4 regions of the Paenibacillus sp. KN14-4R genome follow, and region 2 is predicted to be linked to each of the others. Evidence: predicted binding sites of a transcription regulator. Region 2 holds the regulator's gene; each other region holds the start of a gene.

Region 1 (4,634 bases), 1.7 Mb from region 2:
AGTGCATACCCACGTGTGATCGATTTTGAAAAATTAGCAGCGATCGCAAACGATGTAGGTGCATTGTTCATGGTAGACATGGCGCATATTGCAGGTCTAGTTGCAGCTGGTTTGCATCCGAGCCCAGTGCCACACGCACACTTCGTAACGACAACCACACACAAAACGCTTCGCGGACCTCGTGGTGGACTTATTCTTTGCCGTAAGTCTTGGGCTGCAGCGATTGATAAAGCCGTATTCCCAGGTTCCCAAGGTGGGCCTTTGATGCATGTCATTGCAGCAAAAGCTGTTGCGCTCGGCGAAGCTTTGCAACCGGAATTCAAGACATACGCGAAGAATGTAATCGACAATGCTGCAGTATTAGCGGAAAGCTTGACTGCAGAAGGTATCAATCTTGTATCGGGCGGTACTGACAACCACTTGCTATTAATTGACCTGCAAAGCTTGAACCTAACAGGTAAAGTGGCAGAGCATTTATTAGATGAAGTCGGTGTAACTTGCAACAAGAACGCGATCCCGTTTGATCCGACTTCTCCGTTCGTAACAAGTGGTATTCGAATTGGTACACCTGCGGTGACTTCACGAGGTATGGGAACAGAGGCGATGAAGAAGATCGCGCAAATTATTGCTCTTACTTTGAAAAACCCTGAAGATCAAGCGATTCATGAGCAAGTACGCGGTATGGTAAAAGATTTGACCGCACAATACCCAATGTATGAAGGATTATCCTACTAATAGAAATACACAAGGCTTCCTCTCGATCAGAGAGGGAGTTTTTTTGTAATAATAGTTTGAATAGAATCAATTTTATGTGATATTTTTCACAGAACTAAAAAGGAGATGATGTTATTTTATAGTAGTAAAGCAACTCGAGGTTACATTTTAGACTAACAACTAGAGAAGACGAAGCATCTCCCGATCATCCAAGAAACGCTAACTTAGTAGGAGAATGAGCCTAGTCAGTAACATCGAGAGCGCGGACAGCATATGAGCGAACAAGCACAATGCTTAACGAACAACGTTGCATCCAAAGTAGGAAGCTGCTACCCTAAGCCATCACACGATAACCCCTCAAGAATTAGGGCGCTTATGCTACCTCGGGTTGTTTTTACGATTTATTTCCCTATCATTTGAATATCACATACACTAAGCCCAGCGACATGAGCCGTGGGCTTTTTGACGATTGCCAAACTTAGAATTTTTAATGATTGCTAAATAGGACGGATAGGTGCTGAGCTTACCGTTTTTTCTTGTATCTGCCATTGTAGTTTTGGGTAGGATAAGGATGAAACCGTATGGTATAATAGAACGGATTTTCGATGGATTTAGAATTATTTAGGAGGATTAAGAATGGGAAAAGTGTATGTGTGTGATCATCCGCTCATTCAGCATAAGCTGACGTTCATCCGAGATGAGCGAACGAATACAAAGGATTTTCGCGATCTTGTAGATGAAGTAGCAACACTAATGGCTTACGAGATTACGCGTAATCTGCCACTAACGCAAATTAAAGTGAAAACGCCTGTTACAGAAGCCGTATGCTCCACGATTTCGGGGAGAATGTTAGGGCTAATTCCTATTTTACGTGCAGGATTAGGGATGGTAGAGGGTGTTCTTAATCTCATCCCAGGAGCAAAAGTCGGTCATATTGGCTTATACCGCGACCCGGAGACACTTCAACCCGTAGAATACTATGTGAAACTTCCTACTGATGTTCAAGAACGTCAATTGATCGTCATCGATCCGATGCTGGCAACAGGCGGTTCAGCGATCGCTGCAATTACAGCACTGAAGAATCGGAACTGCACACAAATCAAGCTGATGTGTCTTATTGCTGCACCTGAAGGTGTTCGAGCGATACAAGAGGCGCACCCTGATATCGATATTTATGTGGCAGCTGTTGATGATTACCTCAATGATCACGGTTATATTGTACCGGGACTTGGGGATGCTGGAGATCGATTGTTCGGAACGAAGTAGAAGTCACAGGTTATTAATAGGGAGATAGAGAAGGGGGCTTATGGCTTGAAACGTTTAAAAGTCATTACGATTTTTGGTACCAGACCGGAAGCAATTAAAATGGCACCTCTAGTGCTTGAATTGCAAAAGCATGAGGACAAGATCGAATCGCTTGTCTGCGTAACCGCTCAGCACCGTGAGATGCTGGATCAAGTTCTGGAAATTTTCAACATTACGCCAGACTTTGACCTGAATGTGATGAAGGACCGTCAGACATTGAATGAGCTAACGATTCGTGTACTTCAAGGTCTTGAGCCTGTGTTCTGCGAAACAAAGCCAGACTTGATTCTCGTACATGGAGATACGTTGACGACGTTCCTAGCAAGCTATGCGGCATTTATGCAGCAGATTGCAGTAGGACACGTAGAAGCAGGTCTTCGGACATGGAACAAGATGTCTCCATTCCCAGAAGAGATGAACCGTCAATTGACTGGTGTGCTAGCTGATCTTCATTTTGCACCAACGGATTGGTCAGCAGACAATTTGCGAAAAGAGAATAAATCGGAGAATACGATCTATATAACGGGTAATACCGTCACAGATGTGTTCCAATATACGTTAAAAGAAGACTTTACGCATCCTGTACTGGATTGGGCAGAGGGTAAGAAGCTGATTTTGATGACAGCGCACCGTCGTGAGTCGCAAGGTGAGCCGCATCGTCGTATTTTTGAAGCAGTAAGACGCTTAGCCGACGAATTTGAAGATATTGCGATCGTTTATCCCGTTCATTTAAGCCCGGCAGTAAGGGAGCCTGCTCATGCGATGCTAGGTAATCACCCTCGCATTAAGCTCATTGAGCCGCTAGATGCGCAAGAAGTCCATAATATATATCCGCATGCGTACATGATCCTCACGGATTCTGGTGGCATACAAGAAGAAGCACCATCGTTCGGCGTGCCGGTACTTGTGCTTCGTGATACAACGGAACGTCCAGAAGGAATTGCTGCGGGCACACTGAAGCTTGTGGGTTCTGATTCGGAGCTGATCTATAAGGAAGCTTGTGAATTATTAACGAATCCAGCAGCCTATGAGAAGATGAGCAAGTCTGCAAATCCTTATGGAGATGGCCATGCAAGTGAGCGTATTGTCCAGGGTATTTTGAACCACTTTGGCTTACAATCCGATCGTCCTGCACCTTTTCAGCCCAATAATTTGAACATATTATGACAAAGTTTTCGGACAAGTATTCTAGGCAGTATTAGTAAAGTGCCAAAAACGCTGATCTAGAGCGGGTTTCCGGCGTTTTTCTCAAAAAGTAAGCGATTTAATATCAATTGACAATGCGAAGTTGCGTTAGATAAAATGAATGTGGGCTAATGTGATGTATGTCACACAATATGTGTTTAGGAGCGTGAATGAGATGAAATCACCTCATTCCGATAGTAATCCGTGGAAGGCCGTTGGGATGGTCAGTGCCCTTGGGATCGATTTGGTCGCATGTATGGGTGCAGGCTATTGGCTTGGCAGTTTGATGAGTCAATCTGCTGGCGGTCAGCCGATATGGATTGTGCTTGGAGTCGTTCTGGGTCTCATAGTCGGAATTGTGAGCATCATCATCATACTTCGCAAGGTTACAGGAGGCTCTAATGGATGAATTCCACGCTCATCTTTGGCGCGTCCAGAGATACACGCTCTTTTTCTTGTCAGCATGCTTTTTAGGCTGGGCGCTGTTTCCTGATTATCGCCCGTATGTAGCTGGAGTCATACTTGGTACAGTCGTATCACTGATTAACGCGCGATACATGGCTTGGAAAATTGGTCAGGTATCCTCCGTCGTACTAGATGGCGTAAGGAAACGAATTAATCTTGGGTTTATGACAAGGGCTGCTTTAGCACTCTTGGCTATCATGATTGCGATTAAATCACCTCATGTTGATATTGTAAGTACTATGGTTAGTTTAATTTTCGTGCAATTCTTATCGCTTTTATTGGGTTTTATTCAATCTAGGCGCAAGTGAGTGATTTACAAACCTCCACGGAAAGGGGTGAAAACAACTAATGCATGAATCACCGATATTGAATATCAATGGGTTTCACTTGGACATTTCCGTCATCGTACCTATGATCGTTACCATGATTATTATACTTGTGATAGCTAGGATTGCTGTTCGCAACTTATCTGTCGATAAACCAAGTAGAATGCAAAATTTCATGGAATGGGTCATTGAATTCGTTCAAGGAATTATTGGAAGCGCAATGGATATGAAGAAAGGAAAGGCCTTCTTATCTTTAGGAGTTGCTTTGATTTTATTCATCTTCGTAAGTAATATGCTAGGATTGCCACTAACGCTCGTAACTGAAGCACATGGTCCTGTATCGTTATTCGGTTATGACATCATTTCCCCTGAAAAGTATGAAACGATGCACGCAGCTGGCAAGCATATTGCAATCGCATGGTGGAAATCACCAACTGCAGATGCGTTCTTCTCGATGGGTCTTGCTTTGATGGTAATCGTAATGGTTCACTATCTAGGTCTTACACGTAATACCAAAGCGTATGTGAAGCACTATTTCCAACCTTACTGGTTCTTCTTACCGATTAATATTATCGAGCAGTTCTCCAAGCTTTTAACGCTTGGTATGCGTCTATTCGGTAACATTTTCGCCGGGGAAGT
Region 2 (4,634 bases):
TACGAGCATGTTATGGCGGTTAGAGAGCATTGGGATGTACTTTGTGATAAGTTATATGAAGTTGTCTCTACGGGTTCAAGTGATCCTGGCCAGAATGAATTAGGGCAGTATGTACTTCGGATTAAACAGGAAGAACTGCCGCAGGTATGGGCAGAATTGATGCCTTTAGAAGACAATGTATATCAAGAGCTGGGTCAGCTTATTAAAAGTGCTGAGAAGCTGATGAATGACTTTAAAGACCATGAAGATGAGTATGATTTGCAAAGTTTTTTAACAGATATGAATGGTTGTATCAAAGATCTTGGACATTGTCGCGAAAACGTAAGATTTTTCATGCACCAAAAGGACAAAAATTCGGTATACTGGTTAGAAGCGGGCTTGTTTGCTAAAAAAAGTTCCGTTCTTTTGAATTGTGTACCAACTGATGTGAGCAAGCTGTTACAAGAAAATCTTTTTGAGAAGAAAGAAAGTATTGTTATGACTTCTGCAACGTTAACAGTTGATAAGTCTTTTCAATATGTTAGTGAGCAGCTGGGATTTTCTCCTGATGTGGAGGAGGATGTGTTGAAGTCTGTTCAACTGCCTTCACCCTTTCAATATCGCCAACAAGCGCTTGTCTGTGTTCCACGTGATTTTCCAGCTATTAAGGGCCGAGCAGGAGAAGTTCTGTTTACTGAGAAGCTCGTTCACTCGTTAGCCGAAGTCGCGCTTGCAACTCAAGGGCGTATGCTTGTTTTGTTTACATCGAATCGAATGTTAAAGCAAGTGCACGGTGAATTAAAAGAGTTGCTTAAGCCTCACGGTATCGGTGTCCTTGGTCAAGGAGTTGACAGTGGTAACCGCAGTAAGCTCACACGTCTGTTTCAAGAAGGCAAAGCAAATGTTCTACTCGGTACAAGCTCATTCTGGGAAGGAGTTGACATTCCTGGCGATGCGTTAACCTGTTTAGCGATCGTTAGACTGCCGTTCCAACCCCCTAGTCATCCAGTGGTAGAGGCAAAATGCGAAAACTTGAAGAAGCAAAATAAAAATCCGTTTATGAAATTTTCTGTGCCGCAGGCTGTCATTCGTTTCAAACAAGGTTTTGGTCGATTGATACGAACTTCCAGTGATAAGGGAGTCGTAATCATTTATGACACACGAGTTATCGACACGCAGTATGGAAAAAACTTCCTGTATTCTTTGCCTGGTCCTAAAATTGAGTCGATGTCTACGTCCCAGATTGTGCCGAGAATTCAACAATGGATGGGAGAAAATATCTAATGAAATCAGTATTGAAAATATCTGATGCTGTTGTACGCAGACTTCCGATTTACTTGCGTTTTCTGAATGAATTGGCGAAAAATAATGTATTGACAGTTTCATCCCATGATTTAGGACAAAAGCTTGATTTGAACCCTGCGCAAATCCGCAAGGATTTAGCTTATTTTGGGGAATTTGGAAAAAAAGGGATCGGCTATGATGTTCTCTTTTTAATTGAAAAAATTCGTCAGATCTTGAAGTTAGATCGTCACATTGCAGTCGCACTTGTAGGGGCAGGTAACTTAGGCCGCGCTCTTTGCAATTATAATGCGTTCCTTAAAGATACAATGAAAATTGTAGCTGTATTCGATGCATCTGCTGATAAAGTAGGTAGCAACATTAACAATTTACCTGTAGAGCCGATGGAAGCGCTTGATTCATCAGTTAAAGAGAACGATATTCGAATTGGAATTATTACAGTTCCTTCACATGAAGCGCAAAATGTTGCCAATATGTTTGTAGATGCAGGTATTGACGCCATATTAAATTTTGCACCGATTAATATTAAGGTTCCATCCCACATCCGGGTACACAATGCAGACTTTACAACGGAATTACAGAGCTTGGCGTATTTCTTGGATTAAGGATGCTAAAGTACAAGTGAATAAAAAAAGCCCCTCAAATTGTTCCGGGTAGGAACGATTGAGGGGCTTTTGTATGAGTTATAACCAACCGAACATGATTTTGTATATAATAAACGCGAATATCATTGAGATCGGGATGGTAATGAGCCATGTCATAATCATCTTGATAACGGTTGCCCACTTCACTTCATGGAATCGGATAACACTCCCCGTTCCGATGATAGACGATGTAATGACTTGTGTTGTGGATAGTGGCATATTTAATAATGTTGAAGTCTGAATAACAGCAAATGATGTTAAGTCAGAAGCAAATCCGTTAATCGGTTCAATCTTGATCAGCTTGTTGGAAACCGTTTTGATAATTCTCCAACCACCAATGGATGTACCTAGACCGATTGCAAGTCCTGCTCCGATTTTAACCCATAGCGGAACTTCCAAATCGGTTGCATAGCCTGTTGACACTAGACCAAACACGATAATACCCATTGCTTTTTGTGCATCGTTTCCGCCGTGCGAGAATGACAATAAACCTGCGGAAATAATCTGAAAAGTGCGAAACACACGATTCATACGTGTACGCGATGCATTGCCTGTCCAAATAATGATGTATTTGAGTAAGGTCATAATAATGTAACCTGCTACAAAGGCAATAATTGGTGATAAAAGTAGAATCATAATGATTTTTTTAAAACCTTCAAAGTTCACAGCGCCAAATCCTGCTCCTGCGATAACCGCACCCGCTAGAGAGCCGATTAACGTATGAGAAGAGGAGGAAGGAATTCCGAAGTACCATGTAAGTAGATTCCACAAAATCGCTGAGATCAATGTTGCGATAATGATGTAGTGTCCATTTTCTACTGTAAAAGGATCCGCGATCGACCCACCGATCGTCTTAGCTACACCGGAGAAAATAATCGCTCCGACGAAATTAAGCGAAGCTGCGTATAGAATCGCAACTCGGGGAGTTAACGCTTTAGTGGATAACGATGTGGCAATCGCATTGGCCGTATCGTGAAATCCATTAATAAAGTCAAATAATAAGGAAAGAGCGACGATAATGATAAGTACCAATAAGTTATGGTCCATGAATTCCCTCCGAACTCGCTCTCCTAGGAGTAGCGAAGCACAACACTTTCAAGAATATTGGCTACATCTTCACATGCGTCCGTCGTTTGTTCAAGGCGCTCGTAGATCTCCTTCAACTTAAAATCCTCATATGGATCTTTTTTGTTTTGGAAAATTTGACGTATACCTTCACGCATCAGCTTGTCCCCTTCATTCTCAAGGGAATTGATTTGTACGGTATGTTCTGTAATTTGTAAATATTTCTTGCGGCCAAGCAATTTGAAAGCATCCAACATATGTTGGCAGGAAGATACGATGACCGCTGAGAAGTCTTGCATATATTTATCCGTAGTGGAGACTCCCAAGTAGTCAAAACGAGCGAGTGATGCTTCGATCCCATCGACAACATCATCAAGTTTTGAAGCAAGTTCGAGAATGTCCTCACGATCAATAGGTGTAATGAAAACTTTATTTAATCCTTTGAAAATTTCGTGAGTAATGCTATCACCGTTGTTTTCTAATTCTTTAAGCTGGGGGAAAAAATCAGATGGTGGGGCTTCACCCATCATCGCTTTACGAAATACATGTGCAGCATCAAGATTATTCTCCGCGGCCTTAATTAGCAGGTTGAGAAAATCAACCTCACCTTTTCTTGTAAACAGCATGGTCTCAAGAACCTCCTTCATAAAATAAAAAGTGTGCGTCACAGTGTTTTGTCTCTTTATGTAGAAAAATCTCTCCAACTCACAGACTATAAAATATCACAATAAACCAAAGGAAAGCAACGGCGATTTCTTGATTTTCTATTTTTGAAGATGTACAGTTAAATGAAGTAACCAAATTGTAGTAAAGGATTTGAATAATATGGATAAAAAAATTGTAATTGATGGCATTTTTGTGACATCCAATCCAATAAACCCAATTGTCAAAGGCTGTATGGTGATTGAAAATAACCTTATTACTTATCTAGGTGAGGATATCCCAGAGCCACTTGAACAATATGATGAAGTAATATCTGGAAAGAACAAACTATACATGCCAGGTCTTGTAAACACACATGGGCATGCTGCTATGTCACTGTTACGTGGATACGGCGATGATTTAGCTTTACAGGTGTGGCTGCAAGAGAAGATGTGGCCAATGGAAGCTAAATTTACTTCTAAGGATGTCCATTGGGGCACTTCCCTATCCATACTTGAGATGTTGAAGGGTGGCACGACAACTTTTGTTGATATGTATGATCATATGGACCAAGTTGCGCAAGCTGTGGAACAATCAGGAATAAGAGGCTGCTTGACTCGTGGTGTAATTGGCTTATGTCCAACTGAGGTGCAAGATCAGAAGTTGAAGGAAGCAGCGAAATTCGCTGTAGATTGGAACGGGAAAGCGAATGGTCGTATCACAACAATGATCGCGCCACATGCTCCATATACATGTCCTCCGGACTATATCGAGAAACTTGTGGCTGTTTCTCAAGATTTAAACTTACCGATTCATACGCATATGTCTGAAACGCTTCGTGAAGTGGAGCAGAACGTGGCTGATTATGGTTTGCGTCCAGTTGCGCATTTAGAAAAACTTGGTGTATTCAATCGTCCAACGTTACTTGCGCACGCCGTACATTTAACAGACGAAGAAATTGCTATACTCGCGAAGTACGATGTGCGTGTGTCTCACAACCCA
Region 3 (4,634 bases), 1.4 Mb from region 2:
AATCGTCATCACTTTGAGCGAGTATGCCCCTGAAGCTGCATTTGTAATCGTTAAGCTAAACAAAGGATCAATCGAACTAATCATAAGTCGTGGGAACAAGCCCACAAAGATCGAAGCTGTCGCAAGAACAATAATGGCTCCTGTCATCCCGAACGCCCAACCATCACGTTTTTTCGACATGAATACACCAGTTAAGATATACACGATAACACCTAGGATACCAATTGCCGTTAGAATACCGCCTCGAGCTTCGAACACGTCCGTCATGAAGTACGTCATCACAACGAATGTCACAAGTAGGGCAGCGAGCGGTAAGAGTAATCTTTTAGCCATAACACGTGCCCGCTCTTGTAATTCTCCCACTGTTCGTAGAGTTGTAAACATCAAACCATGCACCAAGCATAGAACCGTCACCGTAAGGCCGCCTACAACCGTGTACGCATTAACAACATCGAATAGTCCTGCTTGCATATTCATATTCTGATCGATTGGAAGCCCTTGAATTAGACAAGCGAATACGACACCGAATAAGAACGGAGGAAGTGAACTTCCGAAGAAAATCACCCAATCCCATGTATTTTTCCAACTATCTGCTGATACCTTACCTCTAAATTCAAACGCAACACCGCGTCCAATTAATGCAAGTAGAACGAATACAAGTGGAACATAGAAACCGCTGAATAACGTTGCATACCAATGCGGGAAAGCCGCGAACATAGCCCCACCCGCTGTAATTAACCATACTTCATTCGCATCCCAGAAAGGACCGATTGAATTAATTAACACGCGACGCTGACCGTCTGTTCGAGCAAGCAGCTTCGTCGCCATCCCAACACCAAAGTCGAATCCTTCTAGGAAGAAGAAGCCAACGAATAATACAGCGACCAGAATAAACCACAATTCAGGTAATGTTAGCATGATTGAGGTTCCTCCTTATCGAATGGATCGTTAGATTGCTTGTGATCTTTTTGATGATGTCCATCCGGACCCTTCTTAATCTCACGTAGGAATAAATACACAAGGACAATGCCTAGAACCGTATAAATCAGTGTAAAAGCAATGAATGAGAATAACATCGAGCCTGCGCTCACATTTGGAGAAATCGAATCGGCTGTCTTCATTAGTCCAAATACCGTCCAAGGCTGACGACCAATCTCAGTCATGATCCAACCCGCCGTGTTCCCGATAAATGGTAGTGAGATAGACCAGATCATTAGACGCCAGTACCAATTGTTGTTTTGATCCAGCTTTTTACGCCATGCCAGATAAGCCCCATACATACTGAGTAAAATCATCGCGCATCCCGCTACGATCATAATACGGAAACTCCAGAAAGTTGTACGTACAGGTGGAATGTAATTTCCTGGTCCATATTTCTGTTCATATTCGGCTTGAAGTGTCTTCATCCCTTTAACCTGACCGGAGAACTCTCCATAGGATAGGAAACTCAGCAAGTAAGGAACTTTAAGTGATACCGAATTTTGCTGCTTATGGGGATCGATTGCTGCGAATACGGTCCAAGGTGCCGGATCCTCACTATCTTCCCATAGACCTTCACTTGCTGCCATTTTCATTGGCTGTGTATGAATCAAGTATTCCGCTTGTTTATGACCGAAAAGTGCAACTGAAATCGATGAAATCAGTGCAATAATGATTGCAATTTTAAAAGATTTTTTGAAAAACGTTACTTGTTGTTTCTTCAGCAATTTCCAAGCACTAATACCTGCAATCAGGAAAGCACCTGTTAAGAATGCGCCGAACACCGTATGCGGGAATTCCCACCACAGTTGACCATTACCAATTAAGGCAAAAAAGTCATTCATCTCTGCTCGACCATTATTCATCTCAAAGCCAACAGGTCTTTGCATGAACGAGTTCGCAGCTAGAATCCAGAACGCGGATATAATTGTTCCAATGGATACGAGCCAGATGCACATCAAATGCAATTTTTTCGATAAACGCTCCCAACCGAATATCCATAAACCAAGGAATGTTGATTCCAGGAAAAATGCTAATAAAGCTTCAACCGCTAGTGGTGCACCGAAAACGTCACCGACAAATCGCGAGTAATCCGACCAGTTCATACCGAACTGGAACTCTTGCAGAATGCCCGTTACAACACCGACCGCAAAGTTAATGAGGAAAAAATGCCCCCAGAACTTCGCCAATTTCTTGTACTTTTCATCCCCTTTAATGACATACATCGTTTCCATCAACGCAATTAGTAACGCAAGACCAATTGAGATGGGTACGAAGATAAAGTGGAAAATGGTCGTTGATGCGAATTGAAGACGTGATATTAAAATCGGATCCATGGTTCCCTTCCCTCTTTCTCTCATAATTTCAGCACATGATCTAAAGGTGATACATTTTAGCTGACAACCCCATATTTTTCAGTGATTTAAGTTATTGTCGATTACGGGTTGTGTGCTGCTTGCCCGGTAATACAGAGAATATTTTAATAAGAAAAAATCCCCTTGTGATACTTTTAACAAATAAACCGGATTTTTATTGTGACAAAAGTCACAAAGTATATCAAGTGGAGGATATTAAACATTAATTTTCAGCTGTTTGTCACAATATATAAAAATACTGGAAGTTTTAGCGTCAATTACTAGCTTCATAGACGGATTTAAAAAGCGCCTTCTTCTCTCATAATTTGGGCTTGCGATATCGATCAAATAAGGTTACCATTACGGTGGTAACCTTTTAAGGTAAAGAAGGAGTGTTCAAAAAAATATGGATCGTCGTGTATATATGCTGGCTATCGCAGCCTTTGTTGTAGGAACGGTAGAATTAATTATCGGAGGAACGCTGGATTTAATTGCAGCGGATTTGAATGTATCGGTTAGTGCGGCGGGGCAGCTCATCACCGTATTCTCGGTTGCTTTTGCGATTGCTGCACCCATTCTATTCGCCATCACAACCCGAATCGAACGTAAAAAGCTGCTTATTTTCACATTAGGTGCTTTTTGCTTGGGGAATGTGCTGGCATTCTTGAGCCCTAATTACAATATGTTGATGGTATCGAGAATCGTCTCTGCGGCAAGTGGCTCCCTGCTCGTCGTCTTATGTGTCACCGTTGCCTCACAAATTGTTCAGACCGCCTATCGCGCCCGCGCGATCGGAACCATTTATATGGGAATCAGCGGTTCACTCGTGCTCGGCGTACCACTTGGACTTGTGCTGAGTAACGCCTACGACTGGCGTGCTCCGTTCCTTTTAGTTGCAATTCTAACGCTCGTTGTCATGGTCGGTATTCATTTCTTGCTTGCGCCGATTCCGGTTAAGCCAACAGCAATCCCCTTGTGGAAACAGCTGGGAACACTTAAAAACCGTAAAATCTTAACTGCACAATTGACTTCCTTGCTATTTTTGACTGGGCATTTGACACTTTACGCGTATTTAACGCCTTACTTAATCACAACCTTGCATCTTGATGCGTCTTGGATCACGATTGTCTACTTCATCTTCGGCTTATCGGCAGTTGCTGGTGGTGGATTCGGGGGATGGTTGGTCGATAAATGGGGCTCTACGAAAAGTATTGTGGTCATTATTTCCGCATTCTTAGTCGCCATTTGTGTGCTGCCGCTCGTTACGAACTCCCTGTATGTATTCTTAGTCGTCATGGTACTCTGGGGTGGTTTAAGCTGGGCAATCACACCTGCTATTCAGAACTACTTAATTGAATCCGCACCGGATTCCGCTGAAATTCAGCAGACATTGAACAACTCAGCGCTCCACCTTGGTATAGCATCAGGTTCTTCCATCGGCGGACTTGTCATTCAGCATTATTCCGTTACGGCGAACCCTTGGGTTGGCGGCAGCATTATTGTCTTCACACTACTGATTGCCGTCTACTCCATTACAAGGCCTATCCAAGCCGTATCTCGCAGCAAACAGCCTGCACAAGCTTCAATTGCCGTCGAAAATTAATACAGTTCCTGCCTAGCAAAACGGAGCCCCGCACAAGCGGAGCTCCGTTTTTTCAATCTGGTTGCAACTTTTATGTAGGAAATGTGTCTAACATTTAACCGAACCAGGAGGAGGCTGTTATTTTGATAAAAAGAAAACTACGCAACCTCACCACGATCAGTCTGATTATCCTTTTGTTTATTAGCTTATCGCCAGTTTCAGCGCTAGGCAAAGAAACCACATTCACAGATGTTCCGAAGGAGCATTGGGCATATGAATCCATTGTATGGGCGCAAGAGCAAGACATTGTGTCAGGATATCCTGATGGTACTTTTAAACCTAATCAGATTGTTGGACAAGTCGCATTCCTATCGATGCTCATTCGCGCATATGTCCCGAAAGACAAATTACCACAGACAGAAGACGATGACCGGCTAGGTCCTTATTTGAGATACGCCGGCATCATGGGTTGGAATACCATTGTACCTCCTTCAAGCAAATTAGGTGAATTACCTGGAGCACCAAAGGGTAGTGCTAGGTTTAACGTCACACTTCAACGCAGTCAGGCAGCTAAAATTATCACAAATGCCAATGGAAGAAACTATGAAACGGATGATGCGATCCAGTTTTTATTGGACAGCGGACTTGTACATGGAAAAACAAGTCCCACAGTTGAGGGCTACGAAGCCCATGATTACTTAACACGTGCCGAGGCAGTT
Region 4 (4,634 bases), 1.3 Mb from region 2:
AGGGATCTAATTCCTTTAGATCGTCATACATGCGCAAAAAAGCCGCGCAAATTACTTTGCACGGCTTATAGCAGAAAAGAGAGAAGGAATTATATATATTCGGATTGCTTTTGATTAAAATCTACCGTAAAAAGCGTCGCGGTAGACGTCGGCAAGTTCGCTTACAAGTGGCATTTTAGGATTCGCTGTTGTACATTGATCTTCGAATGCACGATCCGCTAGATAGTCGACCTTGGATTCGAAGTCTTTTGCATCAAAACCAAGTGCTTGGAAGCTTTCAGGGATGTTCAATCTCTTATTCATGTCACGAATAGCCTGCACTAAGGAGTTGACACCCTCTTCTGTTGTACGAGCTGGAAGTCCCAAAATTCTTGCGATTTCCGCATAGCGTTGGTCTGCAACGAAATGGCTGTATTTCGGGAATGAAGCAAATTTCGTTGGTTTTTTCGCATTATAACGGATAACATGTGGCATTAAAATGGCATTTGTGCGTCCATGTGCGGTATGGTATTGTCCGCCCCACTTGTGTGCCAAGGAGTGGTTAATGCCAAGGAACGCGTTAGCGAAGGCCATACCTGCAAGTGTGGATGCATTATGCATTTTCTCACGGGCAATCGGACAAGCCGTTTTATAAGAGTTCTCAAGATGTTCGAACACCAATTGGATCGCTTTAATCGCAAGACCATCGGTATAATCACTTGCCATGACAGATACATAAGCTTCGATCGCATGTGTCAGAACATCCATACCGGTATCTGCAACAGATGTCTTAGGCAGGGAGTACACAAACTCAGGATCGATAATCGCTACGTCTGGTGTTAATTCATAATCAGCAAGCGGATACTTTGTATTATTTCCTTCGCTCTTATCTGTGATAACGGCAAAGGATGTAACTTCAGAACCCGTGCCTGATGTTGTAGGGATCGCAACAAATTTCGTCTTCTTACCTAAGCGTGGGTATTGATAGACACGTTTGCGGATATCTAAGAATTTTTGTTTCAAATCGCTAAAGTTTGCATCTGGATATTCGTAGAACAACCACATTGCTTTAGCCGCATCCATTGGTGAACCTCCGCCCAGCGCAATAATGCAATCGGGTTTGAACTCATTCATGAGTGCAGTTCCTCTTTCAACAGTGTCAACTGATGGATCAGCTTCAACAGCGGAGAATACTTCTATTGCAACCGGAACTTGACGTTGGCGCAACCAGTGTTCTACTTTTTCCACATACCCAAGCTTGACCATGACTTCATCGGTTACGATCATTACCCGAGAAATATCCTGCATTTTAGCTAGATATTGCGTTGATCCTTTTTCAAAGTATACCTTAGAAGGAATTTTGAACCATTGCATATTTACTGTACGATGTGCCACTCTTTTTACGTTAATCAGATTCACCGCCGTCACGTTAGAAGTTGTGGAGTTACGTCCATATGAACCACAGCCAAGTGTCAAGGAAGGTAGGTTCGTATTGTATAGGTCGCCAATTGCACCTTGTGTAGAAGGAGAGTTCACAATGATACGGCCTGTTTGTAGACGTTTACCGAACGCTGCTATAACCTCTTGATCTTGGGAGTGAATAGCAGATGAGTGTCCCATACCGCCAAATCGAACGATTTGTGCAGCACGCTCAATGCCTTCTTCAGCCGAATTTACTTTATAACAAGCTAGGATTGGAGATAATTTCTCAGCAGATAGTGGGAAATCACGTCCAACACCCTCAATTTCAGCGATCAAAATTTTTGTATCTTCCGGTACTTCAATACCAGCAAGAGCAGCAATTTTAGCAGCTGGTTGTCCTACGATGTCTGGATTTACTGCACATTTATCAGGGTTTATCGCAAGCTTTGTTAATTTTTCTGTTTCCGCTTTATTTGTAAAGTAGCAGCCTTTTTCAATAAGGAGCTTTTTCACTTGATCATAGATTGGTTTTTCAATAATAACAGCTTGTTCAGAAGCACAAATCATACCGTTATCGAATGTTTTGGATAAAATAAGATCAGTAACAGCTTGTTGAATATTCGCTGTTTTCTCGATAAAGCAAGGAACGTTACCAGGACCTACGCCAAGTGCAGGTTTACCCGTGGAATATGCAGCCTTTACCATCCCTGAACCACCAGTTGCAAGTACAAGGGATACATCAAGGTGATTCATTAGTGCATTTGTTGCTTCAATAGATGGAAGTTCGATCCATTGTATGCAATTTTCTGGTGCTCCATGTTTGACCGCAGCCTCTAGTAAGACACGCGCAGCCTCCGCAGAGCTTTTTTGTGCAGATGGATGGAATGCGAAGATGATTGGGTTACGAGTCTTGATCGCAATTAATGATTTAAACATCGTTGTGGATGTTGGATTCGTTACAGGTGTAACCCCTGCAACTATACCTATAGGTTCTGCAATTCTTTGAAAATTACCATATGAGTTATCTTCAATTACTCCAACTGTTTTATCGTTCTTGATGCTATGGTAAATGTATTCTGTTGCAAACATGTTCTTAATTATTTTATCTTCATAAACGCCTCTGCCTGTTTCTTGGTGAGCCAATTTAGCAAGTACCATATGCTGGTCAACACCTGCGAGGGCCATCTCATGAACGATGAGATCGATCTGTTCTTGATTCATTGACATAAATTGATCCAATGCAACCTTCGCTTTTTTCACTAATTCATTTACTTGGTCTTGTGCGGTAACTGGCTTTTTGATTTCTTTTTCTGTTTCTGTTTTAGCCATTTGCTTCCCCTCCAATTAAATCTCTATTTAAGAAATGCTTGCCCTATTAGAACGAGGTATCATTTCTTTTTAACTGAAAAACTCGATCAAATCTCTGTCAAGATCAAGTACATATCCCTTGTTCTGATGATGTGATAAGTAATACTGTTCACCTCATGTCTATATTATATGCGATAGCAAGTTTTATTGCATGTGAAAAAAATCACTTATTACGTGAAAAATATCACAAAGTTGTGAACAGCTTATTCTCTTTATAAAAAAAGACTGCCTTTACACCTGTTGCAAGATGCGAAGGTCAGTCTTTTGGGGAACGTTCGGTTACTTAACCCTGTTCCAGTTCAATGCGTGTCCCATGTCCAGATGGCTCTGGTGGATGCACGATGAGCTTGCGAGATAATCTTGCGCGAAGTTCTGGCACATGGGAAATGACACCGACCGCGAGTTTATCCATATGCAGCTGCTCAAGTGCGGTGATGACCGTATCCAGCAGGTCGCCATCTAATGTTCCGAATCCTTCATCTAGGAAAAAGAATTCAAGCGGGTACTGTCCTTTAAGCTGAATTTGCGCAGATAAGGCAAGTGCTAGAGCCAGCGATGTCAAGAAGGTTTCGCCGCCAGATAAGGTTGTAACTGGTCGTCTAACTCCTCCATTGGCATCATCTCGAATGATAAAACCACCGCCTGAATCGACTTCAAGTGCATAACGACGTCTTGTCAGCTGACTGAGGCGCTCGGATGCAAGTCGTGAGACGCCGAGCAATTGTTCCTCTGCCAAAAACTCGACAAAAGCATTCGCCTTTAGTGTACTTTGCAGCTTAAGAAGCCTGCCACGATGCTGCTCCAGTTCGTCACGCTTGGTCTGAAGCACGCTCCATCTCGCGTGCTTCTCCATTAACGTGGCGAGTGTCTGCTCCGCTCGCGCAGTAGCTTGGAGCGCCGCTTCCAGGCGCTCCTGGGCATCCACGCGCTCGGACTGAGCGCGTGTCCACTCTTCAGCGGCGACGGAACGTCCGCGCCGCTTAGCGCTTACCCCTGCGTGTGCCGCACGCAGGGCAGTCGCCCGCTCGCGGTGCGCCTGCACGCGAGCTGTCCACTCGCGAGCCACATCGCTCGCGAGCAGCGCAGCCATCGCCGCCTCGCCTGTGGCAAAGGCGGCCGCCTGGAGCGCCTCGCGCAGCCGGCGCTCGGTCTCGGCGCGGCCGCGGCTCGCCGCCGCGCTGCCCTCAGCAGCGGCAGAGTGCCGCTGCTGCGCATGCGCGTGTGCGTCGCGCGTGCGCTCATGCGCTGCGGCGGCCTCGCGCGCGCGCATCCGCAGCGCTTCGAGCGCTGCGGTAGATTCGGCGATGAGCCCCGGCACGGGGGCATCGCCGAAGCGGGCGCGCAGCGCCTGGTTCTTCGCCGCGGCTCGCTGCGCGGCGCTCTCAGCCTGCGTGCGCAGCAGCAGGATGTCTCGGCTGAGCGATTCGGTTTCACCGCGAAGGCGCTCACCTTCAGCCTGCATTCCTTCGAGTACAGTTACGCTTTTCTCTAACCGACTGCGCAATTCTTCTGCAAGACGTTCCTGCTCATGTATCGCATTCATTTGCGAATCGACATCTTCCACCAATAGTCCCGGATAAGCTTGATTCCAAGCTTCTGAGCGCTCGTCTAATTCTTTCCCTAATTCACTTCGTTTTGCATCCTGCCTTTCATAGGCAGTACGTTCAACTTGCAGCTGTGCGAAGCATGTCTGCCAAGCCGCATCTTGTTCGCGATAAGTTCTTGCTAACTCCGTGCATGTACGCTCTATACTTCCAAGTGAATCCAAGCAAGCTTGTACATCTAGATCCCACTGCTCTTTCTCCTGTTCGCATCCAGCAATTGAGGACACAACAACATCGATATCAACCTGATCATTCAGTGGG

Evidence for each region. The regulator Rex, encoded in region 2, represses fermentation and respiration genes when NADH is low (regulators of the CRP and FNR family bind a similar motif). The targets are predictions, from matches to a motif close to TTGTGAAATATTTCACAA.
Region 1: the regulator Rex is predicted to act here: its motif matches at 3,336-3,353, upstream of ACSBOP_RS00375 (AtpZ/AtpI family protein).
Region 3: the regulator Rex is predicted to act here: its motif matches at 2,478-2,495, upstream of ACSBOP_RS20415 (cytochrome ubiquinol oxidase subunit I).
Region 4: the regulator Rex is predicted to act here: its motif matches at 2,942-2,959, upstream of adhE (bifunctional acetaldehyde-CoA/alcohol dehydrogenase).

The regions. Positions count from the first base shown of each region.
Region 1 covers NZ_CP197466.1:71,317-75,950, forward strand. Annotated here, with positions in the region: gene glyA (serine hydroxymethyltransferase) at 1-735, shown strand, start outside; gene upp (uracil phosphoribosyltransferase) at 1,351-1,980, shown strand; gene wecB (non-hydrolyzing UDP-N-acetylglucosamine 2-epimerase) at 2,026-3,186, shown strand; gene ACSBOP_RS00375 (AtpZ/AtpI family protein) at 3,380-3,613, shown strand; gene ACSBOP_RS00380 (ATP synthase subunit I) at 3,606-3,977, shown strand; gene atpB (F0F1 ATP synthase subunit A) at 4,018-4,634, shown strand, end outside.
Region 2 covers NZ_CP197466.1:2,793,852-2,798,485, reverse strand. Annotated here, with positions in the region: gene dinG (ATP-dependent DNA helicase DinG) at 1-1,263, shown strand, start outside; gene ACSBOP_RS13555 (redox-sensing transcriptional repressor Rex) at 1,263-1,886, shown strand; gene ACSBOP_RS13550 (anion permease) at 1,965-2,972, opposite strand; gene ACSBOP_RS13545 (DUF47 domain-containing protein) at 2,996-3,616, opposite strand; gene ACSBOP_RS13540 (amidohydrolase) at 3,816-4,634, shown strand, end outside.
Region 3 covers NZ_CP197466.1:4,167,663-4,172,296, forward strand. Annotated here, with positions in the region: gene cydB (cytochrome d ubiquinol oxidase subunit II) at 1-918, opposite strand, end outside; gene ACSBOP_RS20415 (cytochrome ubiquinol oxidase subunit I) at 912-2,315, opposite strand; gene ACSBOP_RS20420 (MFS transporter) at 2,740-3,936, shown strand; gene ACSBOP_RS20425 (S-layer homology domain-containing protein) at 4,059-4,634, shown strand, end outside.
Region 4 covers NZ_CP197466.1:1,496,523-1,501,156, reverse strand. Annotated here, with positions in the region: gene adhE (bifunctional acetaldehyde-CoA/alcohol dehydrogenase) at 115-2,730, opposite strand; gene ACSBOP_RS06975 (AAA family ATPase) at 3,053-4,634, opposite strand, start outside.